One region of the Pseudarthrobacter sp. NPDC058196 genome, then DNA from elsewhere that is predicted to be linked to it. Evidence: predicted binding sites of a transcription regulator. Region 1 holds the regulator's gene; the other holds the start of a gene.

What was found. The regulator Rex, encoded in region 1, represses fermentation and respiration genes when NADH is low (regulators of the CRP and FNR family bind a similar motif). The targets are predictions, from matches to a motif close to CTTGTGAANNNNTTCACAAG.
Region 2: araB (ribulokinase) is a predicted target of Rex. The motif match lies at 5,651-5,670, and genes of this name have one in related genera.

The regions. Positions count from the first base shown of each region.
Region 1 is NZ_JBHVVN010000004.1:38,313-45,964, forward strand. It holds gene ACFVVC_RS06815 (3-deoxy-7-phosphoheptulonate synthase) at 21-1,142, shown strand; gene ACFVVC_RS06820 (helix-turn-helix domain-containing protein) at 1,286-1,498, shown strand; gene ACFVVC_RS06825 (30S ribosomal protein bS22) at 1,650-1,748, shown strand; gene ACFVVC_RS06830 (HAD family hydrolase) at 1,887-2,705, opposite strand; gene ACFVVC_RS06835 (glutaredoxin family protein) at 2,784-3,038, shown strand; gene ACFVVC_RS06840 (redox-sensing transcriptional repressor Rex) at 3,050-3,754, shown strand; gene ACFVVC_RS06845 (hypothetical protein) at 3,830-4,660, opposite strand; gene ACFVVC_RS06850 (YceI family protein) at 4,863-5,411, opposite strand; gene ACFVVC_RS06855 (histidine phosphatase family protein) at 5,614-6,294, shown strand; gene ACFVVC_RS06860 (TlpA disulfide reductase family protein) at 6,330-6,908, shown strand; gene ACFVVC_RS06865 (cytochrome c biogenesis CcdA family protein) at 6,924-7,652, shown strand, end outside.
Region 2 is NZ_JBHVVN010000010.1:14,373-22,024, forward strand. It holds gene ACFVVC_RS15070 (elongation factor G-like protein EF-G2) at 1-94, shown strand, start outside; gene ACFVVC_RS15075 (MFS transporter) at 137-1,390, shown strand; gene mmsB (multiple monosaccharide ABC transporter permease) at 1,494-2,774, opposite strand; gene mmsA (multiple monosaccharide ABC transporter ATP-binding protein) at 2,779-4,308, opposite strand; gene chvE (multiple monosaccharide ABC transporter substrate-binding protein) at 4,417-5,544, opposite strand; gene araB (ribulokinase) at 5,815-7,563, shown strand; gene ACFVVC_RS15100 (L-ribulose-5-phosphate 4-epimerase) at 7,560-7,652, shown strand, end outside.

The DNA of each region.
Region 1 (7,652 bases):
ATCTGGAACAGGACCCGAACATGAGCACCGCAACAGCAGCAGCCGCCAGCGCCGGCACCAAATCCACCTCGAACCTGCGCGTCAGCGAATTCACCGCGCTGCCCACCCCTTCCGAGCTCCTCGCCGAACTTCCCTTGGACGCCCGGGCCGCTGACGTCGTCGAACGCGGACGCGACCAGGTCCGGGCCATCATGGACGGTGTGGATGACCGCCTGCTGGTCATCGTGGGGCCATGCTCCATCCACGATCCCAAAGCCGGGCTGGAATACGCCCGCCGGCTGGTCAGCCAGGCGGAAAAGCACAAGGAAGACCTGCTGGTGGTCATGCGGACCTACTTCGAAAAGCCCCGCACCACCGTCGGCTGGAAGGGCCTGATCAACGATCCCCGCCTTGACGGCAGCCACGACATGGTCACCGGCCTGCGCACCGCCAGGCTGTTCCTCCAGCAGGTGACCGCGCTGGGACTGCCCACCGCCACCGAATTCCTGGAGCCGATCAGCCCGCAGTACATGGCGGACGTGGTTTCCTGGGGTGCCATCGGGGCCCGCACCACCGAAAGCCAGATCCACCGGCAGCTGGCCTCGGGCCTGTCCATGCCCATCGGCTTCAAGAACGGGACCGACGGCGGCCTGCAGGTGGCGATCGACGCATGCGGCGCCGCGGCGGCGGCCCAGGCATTCCTGGGGATCGACGGCGACGGCCGGGCAGCGCTGGTGGCAACAGCCGGGAACCCGGACACCCACGTCATCCTCCGCGGCGGCCGCAAGGGCCCCAACTACTCGGCCGCCGACGTCGAACGGGTGTCCGGGGAGCTGGCCGGAAAGGGCCTGAACCCGCGCCTGGTGGTCGACGCGAGCCACGCCAACAGCGGCAAGAGCCACCACCGCCAGGCCGAGGTGGCGCTGGAGATCGGTGCCCAGCTCGAGGACGGGGGCGCCGCCGCGCAGGCGATCGCCGGGGTCATGCTGGAAAGCTTCCTGGTGGGCGGCGCCCAAAACCTCGACGTTGCCGAGCACGCGGCCGGACGCTCTGCACTCATGTACGGCCAGAGCGTCACCGACGCCTGCATGGACTGGGACGTTTCGGCCTCCGTGCTGGAGCAGCTTGCGGCCTCGGCGCGGAAGCGCCGGGAGGCGAAATAGTGGCTTTACCTACTTTCACATCTGCCACATGAACATCTAGAGTATCTATTTAGGTGATTGGTGGATGGCTCAGCATCGGAACACCGCATTGGCACGTACCTGGGGTCACTGTTGTCCATCCGTCAGCAAAGGAAAATAGGGAAATGTCGGCAGAACAGAACTTCTCCAACGCGAAGTTCCTGACCGTGGCTGAAGTAGCCGAGGTCATGCGCGTCTCTAAAATGACTGTTTACCGGCTGGTCCACTCCGGCGAAATGCCGGCAGTTCGGTTCGGCCGCTCCTACCGGGTACCTGAGAATGCCGTGGAGCAGTACCTCAAGGGTGCTGTGGTGGACGGTCACTCCGAGACAGCCTAAGGCACCTTGTCCCAAGCCGCCTCCGAGAGGCGGTACCCTGTTAAGGAACGTTTTACGTCATTGTAAGAATCTGTCAGTTGTTCAGTTCGTAGCTCTGTCCACGGACCATTTCCATCAGACAGGTACTGCATCTAGTTTGTAAGGAACTTTCGTGGGTTCAGTTATCAAGAAGCGTCGCAAGCGTATGGCCAAGAAGAAGCACCGCAAGCTGCTTCGCAAGACTCGTCACCAGCGCCGCAACAAGAAGTAGCAATACTTCGAACAGCGTGGAAAACGCCCGTCGCCTGCAAAGGTGGCGGGCGTTTTTTCGTGCTCCGGAGTGTGCGGTGCGGGGAACCTGCAGGCGGGGGGAAGGCAGACTCGCGGGATATCCAGAGGCGCGGGAAAGCTACAGGCGCGGGCCGCGGATCCGGGCGAACCCCTTCCACAGCCCGTAGATGGCGCCGCCGAATGTTGCCACTTTGAGTCCGAAGGTGGCGGCGCGGCGGCCGGCACGGAAATCGTAGACCGGCCAGTTGCGGTCGCGGGCGTGCCGGCGGAGCTTGGCATCGGGGTTGATGGCCACCGGGTGGCCTACCAATGAAAGCAGCGGGACGTCGTTATAGGAGTCGCTGTACGCCCAGCAGCGTTTCAGGTCCAGGTCTTCCTCGTCGGCGAGGGCCTGGACAGCCACGGCTTTGGCCGAGCCATGCAGGATGTCGCCCACCAGGCGGCCGGTGTACATGCCGTCGGAGACTTCCCCGACCGTCCCGAGGGCGCCGGTCAGGCCCAGGCGGGTGGAGATCACGGTGGCAACTTCGATCGGCGTGGCCGTGACCAGCCAGACCCGGCGGCCCACGCGGAGATGCTGCTCGGCCAGTGCCTTGGCGCCCGGCCAGATCCGGGACGCGATCATTTCGTCATAGACCTCTTCGCCCAACGCCCGGATATCGTCAACGCTGATGCCCACAGCCAGGGTCAGGGCCGAGTCGCGGACGGCGTGGACATCATCCATGTTTTCACCGCGGGCCACGAACTTGAACTGTTTCCAGGCCATGCCAGCCGCCTGCCTCAGGGTGAACGCTCCCCGCTGGTGCATTTTCCGGGCCACATGGAAGAGGCTGGCGCCGCGCATCAAGGTGTTGTCCACGTCGAAAAACGCCGCTTCGCCGGGCTGCGGCGCAGTGACTGGCCGCGTGACTACGGCGACGTATTTCTCCTCGGGCATGGACTCGAGTCTAGTCAATAGGCCGGCCCGCCGCCGTCGGCGTCGCCCGCATGCCGCGAACGGCGATACCGTTAAGCCATGGCTACCCCCCGCGTCGTCCTGGTCACCAAAGCTGACTGCCACCTTTGCGAAGAGGCGCGCGACGCCGTCGGCCGGGTCACTGCCTCGTTGGGCCTGACATGGACGGAAGAGTCGGTGGACCACCAGCCCGAGCTGCGCGAACGCTATGCCGAGGAAATCCCGGTGGTACTGGTGGACGGGGTACAGCGCGACTTTTGGAAGATTGACGAAGCCCGGCTGGAACGCGTGCTGCAGCGCGCCATGGTCCGGTAGGGGGGAGGCCAATGACGTCCTTGGAATCAACGTCCCAGCCTGTCCCGGAGCTTCCGGGCGCCCCGGGTGCGCCCGCCAAGCAGATCCCGCCCGCCGCGGTGGCACGGCTGACGCTGTACCTCCGTGCCTTGAACACCTTGCTGGCCGAGGGCGTCGAGCGGGTCTCGTCCGAATCATTGGCGGAGGCCTCCGGCGTCAGTTCCTCGACGCTGCGCAAGGACCTGTCCCATGTAGGGTCCTACGGCACCAGGGGAGTGGGCTACGAGGTGCAGTATCTCAGCCGCCATATCGCAGCGGCCCTTGGCCTCACGCACGACTGGAAAGTCGCGATCGTGGGTGCCGGAAACCTGGGCAAGGCCCTGGCGCGGTATGGCGGCTTCGAATCCCGCGGGTTCGACGTCGTCGCGATCTTCGACGCCGACCAAATGGTGGTGGGCAACGAGGTTGGCTGGCTGCGGGTCAGTGACGTGGCAGACCTTGAAACCGTCCTGCACCGCACCGGAGCCAACATGGTGGTGCTGGCGCTCCCGGCGGCGGTGGCCCAAGGCATCTGCGACCGCGTGGTGGCCGCAGGCGTGCACAGCGTCCTGAGTTTCGCGCCCGTGATGCTGCAGGTCCCGGAAGGCGTGAACCTCCGCAAGGTGGACATGGCCACCGAGCTGCAGATCCTGGCCTACCACGCCCAGCGGGCACAGGCGCCCGGCCAGACCGCCTAGGGACCACCGGTTAAAGGCAAACGGCCCGGGATGCTGCAAAGCATCCCGGGCCGTTTGCCGTGGTGTGGCCCGCTGCTACCGGCCGTAGGGGTTTCCGAAGCCGCCGGCATACGGGTTGCCGAACTGCTGCTTCCGGAAGTAAGGGGCGGCCGCCGGAAGGTACAGCAGCACGATGGCCGCGATGCCCAAAACGGTTCCGACGGTTGCGAACGAGGGAACTCCGAAGAGGCCCAGCACCGACAGGGCTGCCAGGACCGTCCCCAGGATGCGTGCCCAATTCTTGCCCTTGCGGACGAAGAAGGCCACCAGCAGGTACAGCCCGGCACCGATGATGGCGAAGACCACCAGGGTTCCGGCGATGACGCCCTTGATGTCGTCGTACGTGACGCCCGCGTTGCTGGCCTTGACCTGCTGGTCAAAGGCCTGCCGGAATGCGGGATCATCCAGCTGGGTCAGCCCGGTGAGCAGGGAGATGACGAAGATCACGGCGGCCGCGATCAGCATCCAGAAGGAGATGTTGACCAGTTGCGGGATGCCGGTGCTTGCCGCAGGCTGGGGCTGCTCCGACGGGTACTGGCCGTAGGGGGACTGGCCGTACGGCTGCTGGCCATAGGGCTGCTGCTGTCCGTAGCCGGGAGCCTGCGGGGCGTTCTGTCCATACTGGGGCGGGTTCTGGCCGTACTGCGGGGCGTTCTGGCCATATTGCGGAGCTGCCGGCGGCTGCGAACCGTACTGCGGTTCGTTTTGTCCGTACTGCGGAGCATTCTGCCCATACTGGGGGGCGTTCTGTCCGTAGCGGGGCTGTCGGGAGCCGGGCTGCCCGCCGGCCGGCTGGCCGTTGCCCGGCTGGTCGTTTCCGGATTGCGGATCGTGGGGCACGGGCGGCGGGACGGGAGGAGTACTCATGGGCGTTCCTTCTGCAGGTCGGGATCCAGGCGGGCTGCCGGGAATCGGTCCTGTGCCGCCCCCAGCATGGCTTAGGTCCACCGTACCCCCGGCGGACCAGGTTGTGCGTGATTCCGCGGGGCCGTTCACGCCTCCCCGGGCCTTAAATGCGGCACCCCGGCATCAGGCGAAATGCCTGCTGCCGGGGTGGGCCGGAGCGGAATCAGGCTGCGGGAGCGATGAAGGCGAGCTCCAGGTTGATGGCAACCTTGTCGCTGACCAGCACGCCGCCGGTCTCCAGGACGGCGTTCCAGGTCAGGCCGAAGTCCTTGCGGCTGATGGTGGTCCCGGCCGAGACGCCTGCGCGGGTGTTGCCGAACGGGTCAACGGCCACGCCGTTGAACTCGGTCTCCAGGGTCACCGGGCGGGTGACGCCCTTGATGGTGAGGTCACCGGTGAGCTCGTAGCTGTTGCCCTTTGCTACCAGGCCGTTGGAGACGAAGGAGATCTCCGGGAACTTCTCCACGTCGAAGAAATCCTCGCCCTTGACGTGGCCGTCGCGGTTGGCGTCGCCGGAGTCGAAGCTGGCGGTCTTGATGGTGGCGTTGATCTTCGAGTCGGCCACATCCTCGACGAGGTCAAGCGTTGCGGCGGCTTCGGTGAACTGGCCGCGGACCTTGCTGATGCCGGCGTGACGGACGGTGAAGCCGATCTCGCTGTGGGAGTTGTCCAGGGTCCAGGTGCCGGTGGTGACGTCTGCGGGAAGTGCCATGATGATGCTCCTTGTTCATAATGCCTGTTGTGGTCATGCGGTTGAACCTTCATCGGTTGAAGCCTCAACTAACTTGCTGCATCCAGTATAAACATGCGTTTGCATGTTTTGTTCCCGCGTTCGGAACATTTCTTCAGAAACTTAAGTTCTACTGTTCGTAGAAGATTTCGGATCGCACGCCATCTTTGAGAAACTGGTAAACATGCCCCAAGCCACTGTCCATCTGCTCCGCCACGGCGAGGTCCATAATCCCGACGGCGTTCTGTACGGGCGGCTCCCCGAATTCCACCTCTCCGAACTGGGGCAGGAGATGGCCAGGACCCTCGCCGAGCACTTCCGGCAGCGTGCCGAGCGGGGTGCCCGCATCACTTACCTGGCCGCCTCGCCGCTTGAGCGAGCGCAGGAAACCGCCCTGCCGACCTCGGAAGCCCTGCACCTGCAGATCCACACCGAGCCGCGGATCATTGAGGCGGAAAACTACTTCGAGGGCATGAAGGTCACCAAGGCCGAGCTGCGCCGGCCCAAGCACTGGCCCCGGCTGGTCAATCCGCTGCGTCCGTCCTGGGGCGAGCCCTACAAGCAGCAGGCCGCCCGCATCGCGGCCGCAGCGCAGGACGCCCGGCTCCGGGCGATTGACCTGGCTGCCGGCGACTTCGGCGCCGAAGGACCCGAGGCAATCCTCGTCAGCCACCAGCTCCCCATCTGGGCCGCCCGGCTCAGCGCCGAAGGCCGGCCCCTCTGGCACGATCCCCGCAAGCGAGAGTGCACGCTGACGTCCGTCACGTCCCTGGTGTTCGACGACGACGGCTCGCTGCTGCGGGTCGACTACAGCGAACCCGCCGCGTCCCTTCTTCCCGGTGCGGCCAGCACCCCTGGAGCCTAGCTGTGACCAACGATTTCCTCCCCTCGCGCCGCAGCATGCTCGCCGCCGGCGGCCTGGCCCTCGGCGCGCTGACCCTGGGCCTGTCCGGCTGCGCCCAGGAGGACGCACTGGCCAAGCAGGCAAAGGCCGGGGACAACAAGAACTACGTGGCAGGCGACGGTTCCGTCACCGAGTTCGCCGCCGGCGACCGCAAGGAAGCCGTCCAGATCCAAGGGGCGCTCTTCAGCGGCGCCAAGGTGACCCCTGCCGACTTCCAGGGCAAGGTCAGCATCCTGAACTTCTGGTTCGCTGCCTGCGCCCCATGCCGGGTGGAGGCGCCCATCCTCGAAGAACTCCACCAGGAGTTCAAGGACCAGGGCGTGCAGTTCTTCGGCGTCAACCTCCGGGACGAGAAACCCACGGCGGAGGCGTTCGAAAAGACCTTCAACCTGACCTACCCGAGCTTCGATGACAAGGACGGCGGCGTCCTGCTGTCCGTATCCGGCCTGGTTCCGCCCGGGGCAGTCCCCACCACCCTGGTCCTGGACAAGCAGGGGCGGGTGGCGTCCCGGGTCCTCGGCGAGATCGAGAAGGGCACCTTGAAGGCCCTCATCACCGCCGCCGTGGCGGAGTAGGGCAGGCCGGGCACCGTGAACAGTCCCTTCGCCGAAGCCATCCTCAGCGGCTCGCTCCTCCTGGCCATCCCGGTGGCGCTGCTCGCCGGCCTGGTGTCCTTCCTTTCGCCGTGCGTGCTGCCCCTCGTTCCGGGCTACCTCGGATACGTCACAGGCCTGAGCGGGGTTGACCTGCAGAAGCAAAAGCGCGGCCGGATGCTGGCAGGCATCGGCTTGTTCGTGCTGGGTTTCTCGGTGATCTTCGTCCTGCTGGGCGGCGCCTTCGGGCAGCTGGGCACCCTGATCAGCGGCAGCCGGAATGCCTGGATCACCCAGCTCCTGGGGATCCTGGTGATCATCATGGGCATCGTGTTCATGGGCGGCTTCAGTTGGCTCCAGCGGGACGCGAAAATCCATGCCAAACCGCCGGCCGGGCTCTGGGGAGCACCCTTACTGGGCCTGACCTTCGGGTTGGGCTGGGCACCCTGCATCGGACCCACCTACTCCGCCGTGCAGCTGCTCAGCCTCTCCGGCGGGTCCTCCGCCGCCAAGGGCGCCTTCCTGGCGTTCGTCTACAGCCTGGGACTGGGCATCCCGTTCCTGCTGATCGCGCTGGCCGTGCGCCGGGGAATGGGCGTCATGGCGTTCTTCCGCAAGCACCGCCTTGCCATCCAGCGTACCGGCGGCGGCATCCTGGTGGTGCTGGGCCTGCTGATGGCCACCGGCGTCTGGGGGGCCTGGGTGACCGGGCTGCAGTACTGGTTC
Region 2 (7,652 bases), on a different contig from region 1:
GGTGGAGCTGCGCGCCTTGACCGCCGGCACCGGCAGGTTCTACCGGCACTACCTGCGCCACGAACCGGTGCCATCGAATTTCAGCCCCTCCTGATCCCGCCCGGGCAGGAACATCGCCAAGGAACGCCGGCCCCCCGTGAACGCCGCTACCCGAAAAATCCAGAACATCTACCTGACGTTGACGCTGGGCAATACCCTCGCGGCGTCGTTTATCTGGGGCATCAACACACTGTTCCTGCTCGATGCGGGCCTGAACAACTTTGAGGCCTTCGCCGCGAACGCGTTCTTCACGGCAGGCATGGTGCTCTTCGAAGTACCCACCGGGGTGGTCGCGGACAGTTGGGGGCGACGGGTGTCCTTCCTGCTGGGGACCGTTACCCTGGCCGGGTCCACTTTCCTCTATTACCTGCTCTGGCAGTTGTCCGCGCCGTTCTGGTGGTGGGCGGCCGTTTCGGCGCTGCTGGGGCTCGGGTTTACCTTCTTCTCCGGCGCGGTAGAAGCCTGGCTGGTGGATGCCCTTCACTTCACCGGCTACGAGGGAACCCTCGAAGCCGTCCTGGGCCGCGGCCAGATGGTTTCCGGCATCGCCATGCTGGGTGGCTCCGTGGCAGGCGGGGTGATCGCGCAGGCCACCAACCTGGGCGTGCCGTTCCTGCTGCGCGTCGCGGTGCTGGTGGCAATGTTCGCGGTTGCGTTCCTTCTCATGCACGACGTCGGCTTCACGCCTGAGCGCTCGGCCCACCCGTTGCAGGCCACCCGGGCGGTCCTTCGGGCTTCGCTGGATGGGGGGCTGAGGAATCCGCCCGTGAGGTACATGATGCTGGCCGCGCCCTTCACCGAAGGCGTGGGCTTCTACGTCTTCTATGCCCTCCAGCCCTACCTGCTGCAACTCTTCGGCGATCCGAGGGCCTACGCCATCGCGGGCCTGGCCGCGGCCATTGTGGCCGGGGCCGACATTGTGGGCGGCTGGCTGGCGCCGCAGGTCCGGAAGCTGGTGCACCGGCGCACCACCGTGCTGATTGGCTCCAACATCATCAGCTCGGTGGTCCTGGTGGTCCTGCTGGCAACCAACGTCTTTTGGCTGGCGCTGGTGCTTCTGGCGCTCTGGGCCGTGGTGGCTTCCGCCGGCACCCCGGTCCGCCAGGCCTACCTCAATGACATGATCGCCTCCCAGCAGCGGGCCACCGTCCTGAGCTTCGCCTCGCTCATGGGCTCAAGCGGCGGGGTGGTGGTGCAACCGTTGCTCGGCAGGGCAGCGGACCTTTACGGCTACCCTGCCTCCTTGGCCATGAGTGGCGCTGTGCAGCTGCTGGCGGCGCCATTCATCCTGCTGAGCCGGCGCCGGCACTCACCGGCGGATGCCGGGACGGGCCTGGCGGCCGCGCCCTGACCGGCTACGGGACGCACACACCGAAGGCCCCTGGCCCCGGACTGTATGCGTCCGGGGCCGGGAGCCTTCGAAGGAACTGCCTGCCAGGTGGCCGAAGCCGGTCCTACTTGACGCCTGCCTCCATGGTTTCGCTGGCCACCGGCGTCAGTTTTTCTTCCGCGGGCGGGGGAGTGGTCTTCAACCTGAACCGCTTTCCAAGGTCGCTGCCGCCGCCGCTGCGGTTTTTGTTGAAGATGTCGAAACCGACGGCGACCAAGAGCACCAGGCCCTTGATCAGCTGCTGGTAGTCCGTGCCCAAGCCCAGGATGGACATGCCGTTGTTGAGCACACCCATGATGAGTCCGCCGATCATGGCACCGGCAACAGTGCCGATGCCGCCGGTGACGGCCGCACCGCCAATGAATGCCGCAGCGATCGAATCCAGTTCGAAGCCGGTTCCGCCCGCCGGCTGGGCCGAGTTGAGCCGGGCCGTGAAGACCAGGCCCGCCAAGGCGGCGAGCACGCCCATGTTCACGAAGAGCCGGAACGTCACGGCCTTGGTCTTGATGCCGGACAGTTCAGCTGCATGCAGGTTGCCGCCGATTGCATAGGTGTGCCGGCCGAAAACGCTGTTGTTCATCAGTGCCGTGTACGCGATCACCAGGGCGGCCAGGACCACCAGGACGATCGGCGTGCCCCGGTACGACGCCAGCAGGAAGGTGATGATGAGCATCAGCAGCGCGGTGAAAGCGGTCTTGATGACGAACCACACCAGGGGTTCGCTTTCGAGGTCGAACTTCCTGCGGATGCGGCGTTCCTTCAGGGCCTGGATCAGGAGTGCCACGGTGGCGCCCACGCCAAGGATGACCGTGAGCCATTCCAGTACCGACGTGCCGCCGGAAAGGTCCGGGAGGAAACCCCCGCCCAAGGCCCGCAGTTCCGCGGGGAACGGCGTGATCTGCTGGTTCTTCAGGGTGATGAGCGTCAGGCCGCGGAAGATCAGCATGCCTGCCAGCGTGACGATGAAGGCCGGGATCCCCACGTAGGCGATCCAGTACCCTTGCCAGGCCCCGACGAGCGCGCCGACCAGAAGGCACGCAGGGATGGCAGCCCACCATGGCCAGCCCCAGTGCACGATCATGACGCCGGCGACGGCACCGATGAATCCCGCCACCGAGCCGACGGACAGGTCGATGTGGCCTGCGATGATCACCATCACCATGCCGATGGCCAGGATGAGGATGTAACTGTTCTGGACCACCAGGTTGGTGACGTTCTGCGGCTCGAGCAGGATCCCGCCGGTCAGTCCCTGGAACAGGAGGACGATGAGGATCAGGGCAACGAAGATGCCAACTTGGCGGAGGCGGCTTGTGAGGAATCCGAGCGATTCTCTTAAGGCTGACATTTCGCTATTCCTTCTCTTTGGTCATGTAGTGCATCAGGGATTCCTGGGTGGCCTCGGCGATGGGCACTTCACCGGTGATGTGGCCGGCGGCGAGGGTGTAGATGCGGTCGCAGATACCCAGGAGTTCGGGAAGTTCCGAGGAAATGACGATCACGGCCTTTCCTTCGGCCGCGAGCCTGGCAATGATCGTGTAGATCTCAAACTTGGCGCCGACGTCGATCCCGCGGGTGGGTTCATCGAGGATGAGGACGTCCGGGTCGGAGAACATCCATTTGCTCAGCACCACCTTCTGCTGGTTGCCGCCGGAGAGCTTCCCGGTGATGGCGGCCACGGAGGGTGCCTTGATGTTCATGCTGGTGCGGTAGCCGTTGGCCACCACTGTCTCCTGGTTCTTGTCGACGAAGCCGCGCTTGGCGAGCTTGCGCAGCGATGCCAGCGAGATGTTGCGCTTGATGTCTTCGATCAGGTTCAGGCCGTAGTGCTTGCGGTCCTCGGTGGCGTAGGCAATGCCGTGCCTGATCGCGTCAGAGACGGTGGCCGTGTTGATCTCCTCGCCGTACTTGTAAACCTTGCCCGAGGTGGCGGTGCCGTAGGTGCGGCCGAACACGCTCATGGCCAGTTCCGTCCGGCCGGCACCCATGAGCCCGGCAAGGCCTACGACTTCGCCTTTCCTGACGTGCAGGTTGGCGTTGCTTACCACCATCCGGGCGTGGTCCTGCGGGTGGCGGACGGACCAGTCTTCGATCCGGAGGACTTCCTCGCCGATATTCGGCTCGCGTTCCGGGTAGAGGCTCTCCAGGTCGCGGCCCACCATGCCGCGGATGATCCGTTCCTGGGTGATCTGGCCTTCATCGAGCCGTAGGGTCTCGATGGTCTTGCCATCCCGGATGATGGTGACGGCATCCGCCACCTTGCGGATCTCGTTGAGCTTGTGGCTGATGATGATGCTGGTGACGCCTTGGCCCTTCAAGTGGAGGATCAGGTCCAGCAGGTGGCCGGAGTCCTCGTCGTTGAGGGCGGCTGTTGGCTCGTCCAGGATGAGGAGTTTCACTTCCTTGGACAGCGCCTTGGCGATTTCCACGAGCTGCTGCTTGCCCACGCTGATGTGCTGCACGGGAGTGACGGGGTTTTCGTCGAGCCCCACCCGGGCCAGCAGTTTTGCTGCCTCCAGATTGGTCTTCCGCCAGTCCACCCATCCGTTGGTGGCCTGTTCGTTGCCCAGATAGATGTTCTCGGCGATGGAGAGGTACGGGCTCAGCGCCAGTTCCTGGTGGATGATCACGATGCCGCGCTTCTCGCTGTCCGAGATGCTCGAGAAGGTGCAGGGTTCGTTTTCGAAGAGGATTTCCCCGTCGAAGGTGTTGTGCGCATATACGCCGGACAACACCTTCATGAGCGTTGATTTGCCGGCGCCGTTTTCACCGCAGATGGCGTGGACTTCTCCACGGTTCACATCCAGCGTGACATCCTGCAGCGCTTTGACGCCCGGGAACGTCTTGGTGATTCCTCGCATTTGAAGAATGGGTGTTTTCATCGTCAATTCCCACTGACTGGTCGAAAGCTGGGCCTTCCTGCTGCTGCAGGAGGTTGCGGGAGGGGCTGTGGCCGGATGGAGGTCCGGCCACAGCCCCCCGGACGCTGACTACTTGACGTCGGAGTCCTTGTAGTAACCCGAGTCGATCAGTTCCTTCTTGTAGTTGTCCTTGGTGATGATCACGGACTTCAGCAGGTAAGCCGGGACAACCTTGACCTTGTTGTTGTAGGTCTTGGTGTCATTGGTTTCCGGTTCCTGGCCCTTGAGGACGGCGTCGACCATCTTGACGGCCTGGGCACCCAGCTGGCGGGTGTCCTTGAAGATGGTGGAGTACTGCTCGCCGGCAATGATCGACTTCACGGAGCCCTTCTCGGCATCCTGGCCGGTGACTACCGGCAGGGTTCCCTTGGCGTAGCCGCCGGTGCTGGTGAGGGCCGAGATGATGCCGATGGACAGTCCGTCATACGGGGACAGGACACCGTTCAGCTTGGTGCCCGAGCTGTACGCGGACGTGAGGATATCCTCCATGCGCTTCTGCGCCACGGGTGCCTGCCAGCGAAGGATCGCGGCCTGCTCGAACTTGGTCTGGCCGCTGGGGACCTTCAGGGTGCCCGCGTCCATGTACGGCTTGAGGGTGTCCATGGCGCCGGTCCAGAAGAAGTTGGCGTTGTTGTCGTCGGGGCTTCCGGCGAAGAGTTCGACGTTGAACGGACCCTTGCCGTCCACTTTCTTGCCACTGGCGTCAAGGAGGCCCAGGCCGGTCAGCAGCGAGGTGGCCTGCTGGACGCCGACCGTGTAGTTGTCGAACGTGGTGTAGTAGTCCACGTTCGGGGTGCCGTTGATGAGGCGGTCGTACGCGATCACCTTGACGTTCTGCTCCTTGGCCTTGGCCAGGACATCGGTCAGGGTGGTGCCATCGATGGCCGCGATGATCAGCGCCTTGGCACCCTTGGTCAGCATGTTTTCGATCTGCGACACCTGGGTTGGGATGTCGTCATTGGCGAACTGGAGGTCTGTCTTGTAGCCAAGGTCCTTGAGGGACTTCTCGACGTTGGCGCCATCGGCAATCCAGCGCTCGGATGTCTGTGTGGGCATCGAGATCCCAACCAGCGAGTCGGCGGGCTTGCCCGCGCTGCTGGGTTCCGTTGCCGCGCCACGTGAGCCGCAACCAGTGGCGCCCACCGTCAGCGCGAGGACAAGGGCCACCGCGCCCACGATTTTTTTGATTCTCACCATTTTCTCCTTCCGCGGCAGCACTGCCGCGAAGTGTTATTGGACGAGGCAGCAGCGATGCTCCCTGGTCCCGGCCACATTGTTGATGTGTCGGTTCAATATAGACTGATTTGTGAACGCTAACAAGAGGCGGCTCCCAAGTGCTTGAAACCTGCTTCGGGTTCATTGACTTCTGCTTTGTTAGCGTTCACACTTGCTGCAGCGCTTAGCTCGACCTTGACCCCTAGACAACCCCGGCAATGAGGCCCCTGCCTCCCGGGCGGAGGCAACCGAATGCCAGATACACCCTTCAGTTCCAGCCCCGACCATTGCGTCATCGGTGTGGACTACGGAACACTTTCCGGCCGCGCCGTGGTGGTGCGTGTCCGCGACGGCAAGGAGCTTGGAAGCGCGGTCCATGCGTATCCGCACGCCGTAGTCACCGACGTCCTGCCACGTGACACAGCGGGCGACGACGGGGCCCGGCTTCCCGGGGAATGGGCACTCCAGGTGCCCAACGACTACCGGGAGGTCCTTCGCACCGCGGTCCCGGCAGCTGTGGCTGACGCGGGGATCGACCCGGCGGACGTCGTCGGTATTGCCACGGACTTCACCGCCTGCACCATGGTGCCCGTCAAGGCCGACGGCACCCCACTGAACGAACTGCCGGGCTATGCCAACCGGCCGCACGCCTACGTGAAACTTTGGCGCCACCACGCCGCCCAAGGCCAGGCCGACCGGATCAACCGGCTCGCCGCAGAACGGGGCGAGGACTGGCTTCCCCGCTACGGTGGCCTGATCTCATCGGAGTGGGAGTTCGCCAAGGGGCTGCAGCTGCTGGAAGAGGACCCCGAAGCCTACTCCGCCATGGACCGCTGGGTGGAGGCGGCGGACTGGATCGTGTGGCAGCTGTGCGGCCGGTATGTGCGCAATGCCTGCACGGCCGGCTACAAGGGCATCTACCAGGACGGACGCTACCCGTCCGAGGATTTCCTGGCCGCACTGAACCCGGACTTCAAGGACTTCGTCAGCTCCAAGCTCGAGCACACCATCGGACAGCTGGGTGACGCCGCCGGCACACTGACCGCGGAGGCCGCAGCCTGGACCGGGCTGCCGGAGGGCATCGCCGTGGCGGTGGGAAACGTTGACGCGCACGTGACGGCCCCGGCAGCGAAGGCGGTGGAACCCGGCCAGCTGGTGGCCATCATGGGCACCTCCACCTGTCACGTCATGAACGGCACGGAACTGCGCGAAGTACCGGGAATGTGCGGGGCCGTTGACGGCGGCATCGTCCCCGGCCTGTGGGGCTACGAGGCGGGCCAGTCGGGTGTGGGAGACATCTTCGGCTGGTTCACCACGCATGGCGTCCCGCCCGAATACCACCAGGCGGCACAGGCGGCGGGGCTGGGGATCCACGAGTACCTCACCGAACTGGCAACCCGGCAGGTTATCGGAGAGCACGGCCTGGTAGCCCTGGACTGGCACTCGGGCAACCGCTCCGTGCTGGTGGACCATGAGCTTTCCGGCATCGTGGTGGGCCAGACCCTCGCCACCAGGCCCGAGGACACCTACCGGGCGCTGCTGGAGGCCACCGCGTTCGGCACCCGCACGATTGTTGACGCTTTCCGCGATGCAGGGGTCCCGGTCAAGGAATTCATCGTGGCGGGCGGCCTCCTGAAGAACAAACTGCTGATGCAGATCTATGCGGACGCCACCGGCCTGCAGCTCTCCACCATCGGCTCAGAGCAGGGGCCGGCCCTGGGGTCGGCGATCCACGCCGCCGTCGCGGCCGGGCGCTACGCGGATATCCGCGAAGCATCCGCCGCCATGGGGGCCGAACCCGGTGAGGTCTTCACGCCGATCCCGGAAAACGTGGCCGCGTACGAGGAACTCTTCCAGGAGTACAAAACCCTCCACGACTACTTTGGCCGCGGCAACAACGACGTGATGCACCGGCTTAAGGCCATCCAGCGACGGGCCGCAAGCGCAGTGCTGCCCGGGACGGGCTCCGCCGTCCCCTCTGCCATGGAGGTATCCGCATGAGCGTCCGGCAAGGAACCGAAGCCGCAATCCTGGAAACCATCGCCCGGATCCGGGAGGACGTGTGCGCCCTGCACGCTGAGCTGACGCGC